Regions from separate parts of the Arthrobacter sp. Y3225209 genome, predicted to be linked through region 2. Evidence: predicted binding sites of a transcription regulator. Region 2 holds the regulator's gene; each other region holds the start of a gene.
What was found. Region 2 encodes LexA, which represses DNA repair genes until DNA is damaged. Its sites were predicted from a motif close to TCGAACANNTGTTCGA; they were not measured.

Region 1 (4,464 bases), on a different contig from region 2:
GCCTTCGGGGCGCTTAGCTCGTTCATTGTCACGTTTGTCCGCACTCCCGGGTCCTTTGCTGCCCTGTCCACGCTGGTGGGCACCATCCTCGGCTTCGCGGCGGGCTCCTACATTCCGGTGGGGGCGTTCCCGGAGGGGGTGCGTAACTTCGTGAGTGCGCTGCCGTTCCTGCAGGCTTCCATGGTGGTCCGCCAGGAAATGACCGAAGGTCCCCTGAGCGCGGTGACGGACCAGCCGCAGGCGGTCGACGAGGTGGAGCGGCTGTTCGGCATCTCGGCCTATGTGGGGGACTGGGCGGTGCCTACGGGCTACGTTGTTCTGGTCCTGGTGGCCATGGTGGTGGTCTTTACCGTCCTCGCCGCGGTGCGGATCCGGTCCCGCATTCGCTGACGACGGCGCCGGCCGGGACGCCTCACCCGCTCGGATCGGGAACCCTCACCCGCTCGGGTCGGGAACCCTCACCCGCTCGGGTCGGGAACCCTAACCCGCTCCGGGTCGGGAACCCGCTCGGGTCGGGAACGCTAACCCGCTCCGGCCGGGTCCCTCACCCTGCTGTGGCGAGGGGCGTAACTCCCGCTCCGGCGAGGAGCCGTAACCCGCTCCGACGAGGAGCCCGGTCGCAGGGTCAGAACGGTGCAGGTTCGGGGCACGTCTGATCGGTGTCCCGGTGTCCCATTTCCAGGAAGGGCTCAGTCCGGTAAACCCGGCCCGTGGGCGAGGTCCACTCCATCACGCCGGGTGCTGGTTGACGCGCAGTCCAAAACCCCAACGTCTTGAACCGGTGGTGCCGCCGGCATAGGTGGGCCAGGTTTCCATGGTCCGTTGTGCCACCCTTTCCCCACTCTGTGGTGTGGTCGATTTCCGAGATTGCAGTGCTAACCCTGCAGCCAGGAAACCGGCAGGTCCCGTCCCGGGCCCTTAGCCATCGGGCCAATCCGGCAGGGACTTTTCGGCGCCTGCCAACCCCGAGGATCTCTCCGGTATCCGGATCCTGAACCAAACCGGTCCACCGGGTAGCTGTGCGGGCGAGCCTACGGGCCGCTTCGGCACTGATCGGACCGTACCCGTGCAGCTCGGCCGGTTCCTCGTTGGCACCGAATAGAGTCTCGGCGTTGATGAGGACCATAATCTCTGCCCGCGGTAGGAACGCGTCGGGGTCGGCATTCTTGGATCCGCTGCCCCCTCCTGGCTGGGCTTCATTGCCGGCACCTGCACGGTTGCGCCCGCCGGACGGGACGGAACCCAGACCGCCCATAAGGAGCTGGGCCAGGATGTCTGCGCGCAGCTGGTCCGTGGTCCTGGAGTCCCCTGCCGTCCGTTCGCCGCGGGCCGCTGTGGAGAGCGCCGTGTAGATCTGCTGGGCGTCCGCCGCCGGCAGATGCGCGGACAGCCATGACATGCCGTCCTCGTCGCGGTCCAGAACAACCCGCCGCTTATCAAAGGCGGTCAGGTGCCGTTCGGGAATGGTCCGGGGATATGTCCGCTCCCGCAGTCGCCGGGCCTGGGCAGAGAACTGGGCACGGGTTGTGCCTTCGGCCTTGTCCAGCAGTTCGGATTCGAACCCGTGACGTTCCGACGCTGGAACGGTCTCGCACTGATCCAACACCACCTGGGCATGGGCATAGGAGAAGCGCCCTTCTTCGAGCCCGGACAAGGTAGCGGTATGGGCTTCGCAGAGCCTGGCCGCCTCCGACATCATGGCCTGCGCGGTGGTCTGCGGGACGGTCAAAACGGCGGCGCATTCCGAGGCTGCCAAGCTAAATGCCAGTCCGGGTTCTTCCCGGCCGAGATCCTTGCAGAGACCTGAGCGGAAGAGTTCTTCCAAGTGATTGATCAGGCGCGTTTCCTGAGCCTGTGCCCAGCGGACCAAATGGGCCATGCGGGCCAGCACGTCGCAGGTGGCCTGTTCATCAAAACTGTCCCAATTCTTCAGCGTCAGGATCCCCGTGAACCCGTCCGGAAAATCTGCGCTGGCGTCTGCCGCTGCAGCAGGTCCACTGGTACGTCCGGCGTCGGCGGCCGTACCGTAGTCGGCCGTACCGCCGCCGTCGGCATGGAAAACCGCGAGCGTGCGCGGGGTGCCGGCGCCATCCTTATTGCCAGCATGGCCTTCGGCCGTCTGGTGTTGTGTCCCTGATTCTTCGGTTATCCGTTCGGTACTCCCGAGCTGACCCATGCCTAAGGATTTCATCCGGCACTGACATTTTCGGTCCCGAAATGAGCCGAAAAACCGTTCGTCGTTGACCGAAAAATACCTGTCTTTAGGAGCAACCTACTTACTTTGAATCCGCCGTCGGGCTGCGTAGTCAGCTGGCCGCCGTCGTCGCACACGGCGCCGCCAGCGGCGTACTCGAGCCGCCCGCCGCCGGTCACCCGGCAGCCCCGCATCAGACCTGCGCCGTCAGCCGCCTGAGCCAGCCTCCCCGCCGGCGTCCACCTCGTAAATGATCTCCAGCCCGTCCTCGTCATCCCACTGCTCGCCGTTGGCCACGAAACCGTACTGTTCCACCAGCCGGCGGGACGCTTCATTATCCGGGCTGATGGTGGCCCGGACTATGTGGATGGAGGGTTCCTGCGCGGCAACGGCCAGCAGCGCCTCCAACGCGGCCCGGGCATAACCCTGCCGCCGGTACGCCGGGTCCACCGAATATCCCACTTCCACCATCCCGGCATCGTCGGGCGGCCCGTGAAACCCGGCCAGTCCCACAGCCCGCCGCAGCTCGGGATCATAAACGGCCCGAGTGATCCAGACAGCGTCGCCGGGGTGCTCCTGAAGCTGGGCACTGCGGATCCGCCACAGCGGCTGGCGGTCCCGGGAGAAATGCTCGGTCAGTTCCAGGGGCGCCTGACGGTTGGCGCCGTCCAGATCGCCCGCCGCCAACGCGTCGATTACCCCGCGGGGAAGCTGGATCAGCTGGATGCTCCTGAGTGCCGCTGCCAATGCTGGCTCCTTTGCCGGTTCCGATACCGCTTATCTGCGTCCGGGGTTACGACCCTAACCTGATCCCCGCCAGACTTGAAGAAACCCCGCAGCGGCACCGGAAAGGGACACTGAAATGGGCACCGATTCCGTACTGATCATCGGATCCGGTCCGGCGGGCTACACCGCGGGCATCTACGCCGCACGTGCCGGGCTGAAGCCGCGCATCCTGGCCGGGTCCGTCACGGCCGGAGGGGCCCTGATGAACACCACCGAGGTGGAAAACTTTCCGGGCTTTGCCGACGGCATCCAGGGCCCGGACCTCATGGAAAACCTGCGCAGGCAGGCGGAGAAGTTCGGTGCCGTGGTGGAGTACGACGACGCCGTGTCGGTGGATCTTGCCGGGCACACCAAGAAGGTGGCCGGGGGAAACGGGCAAAGCTACAAGGCCCGCTGCGTTATCCTCGCCACCGGCTCGGTGTACAAGGAACTGGGTCTGCCGGAGGAGAAGAAACTCAACGGCCGGGGCATCTCCTGGTGTGCCACATGCGACGGGTTCTTCTTCCGCAACCAGGCCATTGTTGTGGTCGGCGGCGGGGACTCAGCCATGGAGGAAGCACTGTTCCTGACCCGCTTCGGGGAGTCCGTGACCGTGGTCGTGCGGCGAGACACCCTGCGGGCCTCGCGCATTATGGCCCAGCGGGCGCGGGACCACGCCAAAATCCGCTTTGAATTCAACTCCGAGGTCACCGCCATCCACGGTGAGGACAAGGTCACCGGACTGACGCTTACAGATACCGTCACCGGGGCCACCCGCGAGCTTCCGGCCCAGGGAATCTTCGTGGCCATCGGGCATGCTCCGCGGACGGATCTGCTGGCGGGTCAGGTGGAGCTGGACGAGAACGGATACATCAGGGTGGCGGCGCCCACCACGCAGACCAACCTGGACGGGGTCTTCGCCTGCGGGGACGCGGTGGACCACCGTTACCGGCAGGCCATTACCGCGGCCGGGACCGGCTGCTCCGCGGCACTGGACGCCGAACGGTATCTTGCTGCTGTTGCCGACGCCGACAGCATCGCCACTGCCCTGGTGGAAGGCTCGCTCAACGGATAGCGCCGCTCCTGGTAGAACTAGGCGCCTGTGAAAGTCAGCACCAGCAGGGTGACGTTCAGTCCCACCAGCAGCACGGAGACCACCACTCCCAGTGCCGTGGTTACCCAGTGGTTCCGGTACGCGCCCATCAGTCCCCGCTGCGCGGTGAGCCAGACCAGCGGGATCAGCGCAAACGGAATACCGAAGGAAAGGATCACCTGGCTCAGGATCAGCGCCCAGGTGGGGTCGATGCCGACGGCGAGAATCGCCAGTGCCGGCAGCAGCGTGATCAGGCGGCGCAGGAGCATGGGGATGCGGACCTTCAGCAGCCCCTGCATGATCTCGGCGCCGGCATAGGCTCCCACCGATGTCGAGGCCAGGCCGGAGGCCAGCAGGCCGACGGCGAACAGCGTCGCCACCGCGCCGCCCAGGGAAGCGCCGATGGCGGCAT
Region 2 (4,464 bases):
ACGGGGAAACGGGGACCCGGCTGCACGTTATGGTTCGTGAGGGCCTGGCTGCCGAACTGGAGCCGTTTGTCGCCCATGCGTAAAAAGGGCGACACTCAGGGGCCGGAACAGGTCCTGGATCTGCTGGACACCGCAGTCTCGGCCATGGGCGGCCAAAACCGCCCGGGCCAGCATGAGATGGCCCGTCAGGTGGCTGAGGCCATCGAGACGGGCGATCACCTGCTGGTCCAGGCCGGAACCGGCACCGGCAAATCCCTCGCCTACCTCATTCCGCTGATTGCGCACGCGCTTGAAAGCGATAAGCCGGCGCTGGTTTCCACCGCCACGCTGGCCCTGCAGTCCCAGATTGTGGGACGGGACCTCCCGCGACTGCTGAAGACCCTCGAGCCCAAGCTGCCCCGTGAGGTGGACGTAGCGCTGCTCAAGGGCCGCAGCAACTATGTCTGCGTTCATAAGACCGGCGGCGGTTTCCCGGACGAGGACGACGACGCCGGCACGCTCTTTATGCTCGGTGAGGACCAGGCCGTGCCGCACCCTGCGCCTGCTTCCGGACCGACGTCGGCCCTGGGCCGCGATGTTGTCCGGTTGCGGGAGTGGGCCCAGGAAACAGAGACCGGGGACCGGGACGAGCTGCTTCCCGGTGTCAGCGACCGCGCCTGGCGGCAGGTTTCAGTGACTTCCATGGAATGCCTGGGCGCGCAGAAATGCCCGGTGGCTGAAGAGTGCTTTAGCGAACGGGCGCGGGCCAAGGCGGCAGTAGCTGATCTGGTGATCACCAACCACGCCATGCTTGCCATTGCCGCCTTCGAAGGCCTGGCCGTGCTGCCCGACTACGACGTAGTGGTCATTGACGAAGCGCACGAACTCCAGGACCGCGTCACGGGAGCCGTCACCGGACAGCTCTCCGGCACCATCATCGCCGCAGCGGTAGCGGCCGCCCGCAAACACACCTCCGCGAGCCTTGAGCCTCTTGCTGCGGCCGGGCGTGCCTTCGACCAGGTCTTTGCGCCGGTACCCTCGGGCCTGCTGGCCGCCGGCCTGTCCGAGGACCAGGAAATGGTGCTCGGCCATGTCCGAGAATCCACCCGGACGGCGCTGTCGGATTCCAAACCCGAAGGCCCGGATGCAGTGGACGGCGGGCGGCAGATGGCCCGCTCACGGCTGCTGGCTGTGCAGGAAATGTGCGAACGCATCCTCGATGCCGGCAATTCCGGCGAGGTCGTCTGGGCATCGCGGACGAGCACTTTTGCGCCCGGCGCCGGCTACACCGCGCCCGAAGAGGATTCGCCGCCCGTCATCAACGTGGCCCCGTTGTCCGTGGCAGGCCGGCTGCGGGAGGGACTCTTCGACGGGCATACCGTGGTCCTGACCTCGGCGACCCTTGCCATCGGCGCCGAGTTCGGCCCCGTGGCCGGCGCGCTGGGACTCCTGGGTGCCGGTGCCCCGAAATGGACGGGCACCGACGTCGGCAGCCCTTTCGACTACCCCCGCCAGGGTGTGCTGTACGTGGCGAAGGACCTGCCCAAACCGGGACGTGGAACCTCGCCGGAACAGCTCGACGAGATTGAGGCCCTGATCAAGGCCTCCGGAGGCGGTGCGCTGGGACTGTTCTCCTCCCGCCGGGCGGCCGAGGAAGCCGCCGAGGCGCTGCGTTCCCGCGTGGATTTCCCCATCCTGTGCCAGGGTGAATCCACCATGTCCGCCCTGGTCAAACAGTTTGCGGAGGATGACGAGACCTGTCTGTTCGGCACCATGTCCCTCTGGCAGGGTGTTGACGTTCCGGGAGCCTCCTGCCGGCTGGTGATTATGGACCGGATCCCGTTCCCGCGCCCGGATGATCCGCTGATGACCGCCCGCACCCGTGCCGTGGCCAAGGCGGGCGGCAACGGCTTTATGAGCGTTTCCGCCACCCACGCCGCCGTGCGGCTGGCACAGGGCGCCGGCCGGCTGATCCGGGCTTCCGGCGACAAAGGCGTGGTTGCGGTGCTTGATTCCCGCCTGGCCACCGCCCGGTACGGCAGCTTCCTGCGGGCAGCCCTGCCGCCCTTCTGGGCCACGACCGACCGGGCCGTGGTCCTGCAGGCACTGCAGCGGCTCGCCGGGCAGCCAGCGGACGCGGGAAGATGACCCGGCTGGACCAGTCGATATGCGCGCGGATAAACACGTGCCGTTAAACAGCAGTGCCCCGGCCGGTAGCCGGGGCACTGCTGTTTAGTCCCTGTGGGTATTTCGGTCTGGAGCCTAGAGGGAACGCATAACCGATACGACTTTGCCCATGATGGTCGCTTCGTCGCCCAGAATCGGTTCGTAGCGCGTGTTCTGCGGCAGCAGCCAGGTGTGCCCGTTGCGCTGGCGGAACGTCTTGACCGTGGCCTCGTCCTCCAGCAGGGCCGCGACGATGTCACCGTTCTCGGCGGTGGGCTGGCGCCGCACCACCACCCAGTCGCCGTCGCAAATGGCCGCATCGACCATGGAGTCACCGGCAACCCGGAGCATAAACAGGTCACCGTGACCCACGAGTTGGCGGGGCAGGGGAACCACTTCTTCAACCTGCTGGTCGGCAAGGATGGGCCCGCCTGCGGCGATCCGTCCCACCAGGGGCACCATGGCCGTGTCGATTGCCGTGGTGAGGTCTGCCACCGCGCCGCCTGAGCCGGCCACGCCGGTAGCGGACCCGTCCTGCGCGGAGCTTTGACGTGTGACGGCATTGCCGGAACCGGAGGTGCCTGCGGACTCAGCGCCGGGGGCCTCGCCGTTACGGGAGGAACCGGCATCGCGCAGCAGCAGCGGAACCAGGATCTCCATGGCCCGGGGGCGCTTGGGGTCGCGGCGGATGTAACCGAGTTTCTCCAGCTGGCTCAGCTGGTGGGTGACGCTGGAAAGGCTCGCCAGACCGACAATGTCGCCTATCTCGCGCATGGACGGCGGGTAGCCGTTGGTGCTAACCGAACGCTGGATGGTTTCCAGGATCTTGGTCTGGCGCGCAGTCAGGCCCTTGGAGCGGCCTGCCGGCGCGGCAGGGGGAGGGGTGCTGCCATTGGAAACAGTCCTGCGGGCCACGTCGGCTTCCCTTCACGGACGGCCCGCGGTTGCGGGCCGGTTGGTTCTGGCGGTTCTGGCGGTTTGAATCTGGCGGTCTGGTTCTGTCCGGGCGGTGCTGCAGCCCGGTCTTTGTCCGGTCCCGGCCGTTTTGTCAGAGGCGGATGGTTAGTTGGTTCCAGCCGCTTCCGATGGGTTCAACGCTAGGGGAGCGCAGCACGTTTATCAAACATATATTCGAGCGAGTCTCGACATTGTTCGTAGATAAGTGCTAGAAATGTTCGAGTACAACTTAGAACATACGTTCGAGTCCGGGCTGCCGACACCTCGGTGGCTCCACCAGATGTTCGAATGCAGTTTCGAGCCGCAGTGTTTCCTCCCGTGCTTATTGCGGGCGGACGGCGGCAGCTCTGCGCTTCGGACCGGAAAGGTATTGACATGTCAGTACACGTACTTCCCGCTGTTCCTTCTGCAGCCGCACCCGCTTTATCCCAGGCACCTCTGCGCCTCACCCGCCGGGGCCGGCTTCTCCTGGTTGGAGCACCGCTGATGCTGACCTCGGCCGCCCTGCTGGTCTTCATTGGATTCTTCACCGCACCCGCCATGGCCTCGGGCAACTCCCCGGAGCAGACCCGCACTATCCAGGTGAGCGTTTCGAACGGGGAATCCCTGTGGTCTCTCGCCACGGAATTCGCCCCTGACCGGGATCCCCGCACCGTAGTTGCCGACATCGTGGAACTGAACAACCTGGATGATGCCACTGTGCCGGCCGGCCGCCAGCTCTACATCCCGGTGACGCGCTGACCTTCGGGAACCGGGCTCCTGCGTGCTGCATGCGGGAGCCGTCCCCTGCCTCAGGCTCGCGGACTGGTCTTTATCCGGGGACCGGTCTCCGCCTAGGGAGCGTTCTTCATGGAGGGACTTAGAAGTGCAGGCAGGCGGCCCGGATTCCGGAACTGTCCCCGCAGCGCCTTAAGCTGTACTGGTGAGTGAACAGCTGGAAAACCTGAACCGACTTCCCCTGCGCGATGACCTCAGAGGCCTGACGCCCTATGGGGCCCCGCAGCTGGATGTGCCGATCCTGCTGAACGTCAACGAAAACACCCATGGACTGCCCGAGCACGTGCGCCGGGCCATCGTTGCCGAAGTGGAGTCCGCCGTCGGCGGGCTGAACCGCTACCCGGACCGAGAATTCACGCAGTTGAGGGAAAACCTGGCACGGTACCTCGGCCACGGGCTGGTGCCGGAGAACATCTGGGCAGGCAACGGTTCCAATGAGGTTCTCCAGCAGATCCTGCAGGCTTTCGGCGGTCCCGGCCGGACGGCCATGAGCTTCCCGCCCACCTACTCCATGTACCCGTTGCTTGCCAGCGGTACCGGCACCGCCTACGTCACCGGCACCCGGGAAGCGGATTTCTCCCTGAC
Region 3 (4,464 bases), on a different contig from region 2:
CTCATGGTCAAGCCGGTGCCGCATCTCCGCTTCGGCAACCGAGTCCCGTGACCTCAGCCGGCGGGTGATCCCGGCTTCGCACCGCTGGCGCAGTTCCTGCATGGGTTCTATCTCTATGCCGATGACCGAGGCTTCGGGTACTACGGGCTGCTTCCAGCCCATATCCCCCACCGGGTCCATCCGGCAGCGGTCCGCGAGCGCCGCAGTGTCGGCGAGCATCCGTGCCGCCGAGCCGCAGCCAGCCTCGGAGCTGATCTCCCGGGCCAGCGCCGTCATCTCCCGTGTCCCCTTGAGCCAGCCCTGCCCGTTGGGCTGTCGGTCCGGCAGCCGGGACAGCGAGGTCAGCGAGCGCGCGGCGTCGAGCACGTCGGCGGTGGCGGCGCCGTCTTCATCCACGTAGCGCACGGCGTTGGTGAGGATGGCCGGTATCCGCATCTCATCGGCCAGACGGAACATCCGTACCGCGTGGGCCAGGCTGAGGTTCTCCCCCGGCGGAGCCAGGTGGGTGACTACTTCCACGGCGAGCGCCCCGGCAGGAATGGCCGCACGCCAGTGTCCGAACAGGGTACGCGCGACGGCGTAGCTGCGGCTGCGCATGGCCAGGCCGACGTCGGACTGCGGGCCCACCAGGACGGTGAGCAGGGGTTCGCCCTCCTGCCCGGAAGCTGCAGGCGCCGTCCGGGAGTCACTGTCTCCGGTATCCGGGCTGCCGCTGACGTACCGGGCCAGCTGTTCCATAGTGACTCCCACGGGTTTGCCGGTCCGTGCCCGGGACGCCGAGGTGGAGGCATGCGCGGCGGAAATCAGCCGGCACAGGGCGCTGTAGCCGGCTCCCCCGTTATGCCCGTGGGCAAGGATCACCACCCTGCCCGTGACAGCGTTCCCACTGTCCAGGACGGCAAGGTCCACCCCGACAATGGGATCTATGCCCGCCTCCATGCAGGCACGCAGGTGCTTGACCGTTCCATACAGCCCGTCCCTGTCGGTGCAGGCCAGGGCGTCGGCGCCGTCCGCTGCCGCGGCGGCTGCCATCTCCTCGGGCCAGGAGACCCCGTAATGCGCGCTGAAGGCCGTAGCCGCGTGCAGATGGATAAAGCTCATGGGCGCATCAGGCACCGTTCTTCATTAGGTACTGCTCTCCGGCATGCATCAGGCATGGTCCTTCATTAGGCACCGTCCTCATCAGGCGCTGTCCTTCAGGGCGTCGTGAATCCGGATCAGGCGCCAGCGGTCAGTGTTGACATGGTGCGAGAGGTCCAGGGTGCGCAGGTCGGAGCGGTCGCTGACCCTCGCCTGGACGCGCCAGATCTCGGTATCCACCAGGCCGGCGCCGCGGCCGCGTTCTGCCCGCATTTCCTCTTCCCACCAGTTGCGGCGTTCATACCAGCGCACGGGGTCAGCTCCCACCTTGTAGGTGCGCCCGCCCCATACCAGCCGCAGTGGCTTACCCGCAGGCGAGCACACCACCTCTATGCCTTCGCTGAAGACACCCATTTCAGCTCCCTTCCCCGACGGACCCACGCACACCGCAGGTGGATCCGCGCCCGTGGCCTCCCACAGGGGACCAACTGGTTATCAACTGCCAACTAATTCGAACATATATTCGAATACTTCCTCTTCAGTGTACGGCTGGGGGCTGACAATCGGCACCGCGTAGTACCGATCCGGTGGCCGGCCCACCCCCGCGGCCCGTTCATCCGCCACAGGTGAAGGGGTTCCGGCAGAAGCGCACCATCCTGGTGCACACTGGTTCCAGATTCCCGCCCACCGATGGAGCACACCTTGGATCCCGATATCCCGTACCGGAACCCGTACGCCACCCCCGCAGAAAACGGGGCCGCGGAAACAGGCCCCGCGGAAACCGAAACCCCGGACCTGTCCGGAACCCAAACGGCACGGCAGCGCTTCAGCAAGGCGGCCATCACCGGCATGGTCATCGTCACGCTCGGCTGGGCCCTGGCACTGATGCCCTTCTACTTTTGGATCCGCAGCTTAGGCAGTGTCAGCGCCGGCGTGGGCGGCGTTCTAAATCTCATCGGCTTCCTCGGTATTACCGCCCTGATTGCCTCCGTGGCAGGCTTCACTGCCTCGCTCCGGGCCGGCAATAAGAAGCTGGCCGCCCGGCTGTACATCATTCCCTCCCTGCTGTGGCAGCTGCCCATGGCTGCGCTGATCGGCTGGGTCCTTTTCCTTCTGTCCACTTACGACGCAACCTAGGCCTCCTCTGCAGCTTCACTGCGCACCGTGGTGGACAGCGGTACTTCCCGGATAAACAGGCACAGCACCAGGGCGGCTGCCACCACGGGCACACTCAGCAGGAAAATCGGCGGCAGGGCGTTGCCGAAAGCAGCAGCAATAAAGTCCTGCGCCGGTGCGGGCAGCCCGCGCAGCATCGCCGGGCTCAGCGAGTTGATGTCCCCGCCCACCGCTGCTCCGGCACCGGCCGGCGCCCCGGCCAGCTCGTTGCCCAGCCGGTGGATAAAGATCGAGCCGAACAGGGCAATACCAAAGGACGCGCCGATCTGGCGGAAATAGTTTGCCGCGGAGATCGCTGCTCCCATGTCCCGCCCGGGCACACTGTTCTGCACTATCAGCACCAGGTTCTGCATCAGCATGCCGATGCCCAGTCCCATCACCAGCATCCCGAGCGCCGTGAAGCTGTAGGGGGTGGTGTCAGAAATCCGCGAGAGCAGCACCAGCCCGGCAATGATCACCGCGCAGCCGAGCACGGGGTAGATCTTGTACCGGCCGGTCCGGGAGATCAGCTGCCCGGTGCCGATGGAGGTGAGCAGCAGGCCGCCCATCATCGGCAGCATCATCAGCCCGGACTGGGTGGCGGTGGCCCGGTTGACCATCTGCAGGAAGGTGGGCAGGTAGGAGATGGTGGAGAACATCGCGATTCCGACGGCGATCCCCACCAGCACGGACAGCAGGAAGTTCCGGCGCCGGAACAGGGCCGGCGGGAGGATGGGTTCGGGAGCACGCCGCTCCACCGGGATAAACGCTCCGACGGCCGCCAGGGTCACGGCGGCCAGGACAAGGATCTGCGGACTGGACCAGGCATACGTGGTCCCGGCCCAGGTGGTCAGCATGATCAGGGCAGCGCTCGCGAGCGCCAGCAGGCCCGCGCCGGCGTAGTCCAGCTTCGGGCGCCTCCCCTTGGGCTTGGGCAGGTGCAGTGAGGTGATAACGACGGCGAGCGCCACCGCTCCGATGGGCAGGTTGATGTAGAACACCCACCGCCAGGACCAGGCATCGGTGATCCAGCCGCCCAGCAGCGGACCGCCCACGGAGGCCAGTCCGAAGGCGGCACCGATCAGGCCCATGTACTTCCCGCGTTCGCGCGGAGAGACCAGATCCCCCAGGATGGCCTGCGCCCCGATCATCAGTCCGCCGCCGCCGATGCCCTGCAGGGCACGGAAGCCGATCAGCTGGCCCATGTTCTGCGCCAGCCCGGACAGGACCGATCCGGTGAGGAAGACCGCAATGGCGAAGATGAAGATGCTCTTGCGGCCAAACAGGTCACCGAGCTTGCCGTAGATCGGCAGGCCTATGGTCGCAGCCAGAATGTAGGCGGTAACCACCCAGGACAGGTGCTCCAGGCCGTTGAGGTCTCCCACAATGGTGGGCAGCGCAGTTGCCACGATGGTCTGGTCCAGGGCAGCCAGCAGCACCGAGAGCAGCAGGCCGGTCAGGACCAGGGCGAGATTGCGCTTGGGTCCGGCCTCTCCCGTTGCCTCCACCCGGTGTTTGGGCACTGCGGGTACCGGACGGTCTGGGATCGCCGCGATACGCGGCGATAACGCTCTATGCGACATAGGGGGTTGGTGCTCCTCGCTGGTTATTCCACGTCCGCTTCCACCCGGGCGGTTTTGGACAGCGGCTGCTGCACAATAAAAAACGTCAGGATGAACGCTGCGGCCAGGAAGGGAACGCCCAGCAGGAAAATGGGTGGCAGGGCTTCCCCGAAGGCGGACTTGACGAAGTCCTGGGCAGCGGCGGGAAGTGCCTTGATCGCGTCCGGACTGATTGAGTTCGCCCCGCCGGACGCCGCATCCCCGGCTCCGGGAGGCGCCGAGGCCAGCTGATCGTTGAGCCGCTTGATGAACAGCGACCCGAACACCGCAATACCCAGCGACGCGCCCAGCTGCCGGAAGTAGTTGGCGGTGGACACCCCGGTGCCCATGTCATTGGGCGGAACACTGTTCTGCACAATGAGTACGGTGTTCTGCATCAGCGCGCCGATGCCGAGTCCAAGGACCAGCATGCCTGCGGCAGTGAACGAATACGGCGTCGTACTGGAAATCCGCGAGAGCATAACCAGCCCGAGGATCATGATTGCCGACCCGAGGATCGGATAGATCTTGTACTTGCCGGTGCGGGAAATCAGCTGCCCGGTACCGATGGACGTGATCAGCAGGCCGGCCGTCATGGGCAGCATCATCAGCCCGGATACAGTGGGGG

Region 1: AC5RVB_RS12045 (HNH endonuclease signature motif containing protein) is a predicted target of LexA. The motif match lies at 2,223-2,238, and genes of this name have one in related genera.
Region 3: AC5RVB_RS09250 (DUF6504 family protein) is a predicted target of LexA. The motif match lies at 1,592-1,607, and genes of this name have one in related genera.

The regions. Positions count from the first base shown of each region.
Region 1 is NZ_JBNHFW010000021.1:28,563-33,026, reverse strand. It holds gene AC5RVB_RS12050 (ABC transporter permease) at 1-390, shown strand, start outside; gene AC5RVB_RS12045 (HNH endonuclease signature motif containing protein) at 626-2,176, opposite strand; gene AC5RVB_RS12040 (GNAT family N-acetyltransferase) at 2,402-2,941, opposite strand; gene trxB (thioredoxin-disulfide reductase) at 3,057-4,034, shown strand; gene AC5RVB_RS12030 (Nramp family divalent metal transporter) at 4,052-4,464, opposite strand, start outside.
Region 2 is NZ_JBNHFW010000027.1:34,710-39,173, reverse strand. It holds gene hflX (GTPase HflX) at 1-83, shown strand, start outside; gene AC5RVB_RS13775 (ATP-dependent DNA helicase) at 76-2,127, shown strand; gene lexA (transcriptional repressor LexA) at 2,242-2,991, opposite strand; gene AC5RVB_RS13765 (LysM peptidoglycan-binding domain-containing protein) at 3,478-3,843, shown strand; gene AC5RVB_RS13760 (histidinol-phosphate transaminase) at 4,025-4,464, shown strand, end outside.
Region 3 is NZ_JBNHFW010000013.1:69,960-74,423, reverse strand. It holds gene AC5RVB_RS09255 (DNA polymerase III subunit alpha) at 1-1,101, opposite strand, end outside; gene AC5RVB_RS09250 (DUF6504 family protein) at 1,183-1,494, opposite strand; gene AC5RVB_RS09245 (hypothetical protein) at 1,771-2,217, shown strand; gene AC5RVB_RS09240 (MDR family MFS transporter) at 2,214-3,743, opposite strand; gene AC5RVB_RS09235 (MDR family MFS transporter) at 3,842-4,464, opposite strand, start outside.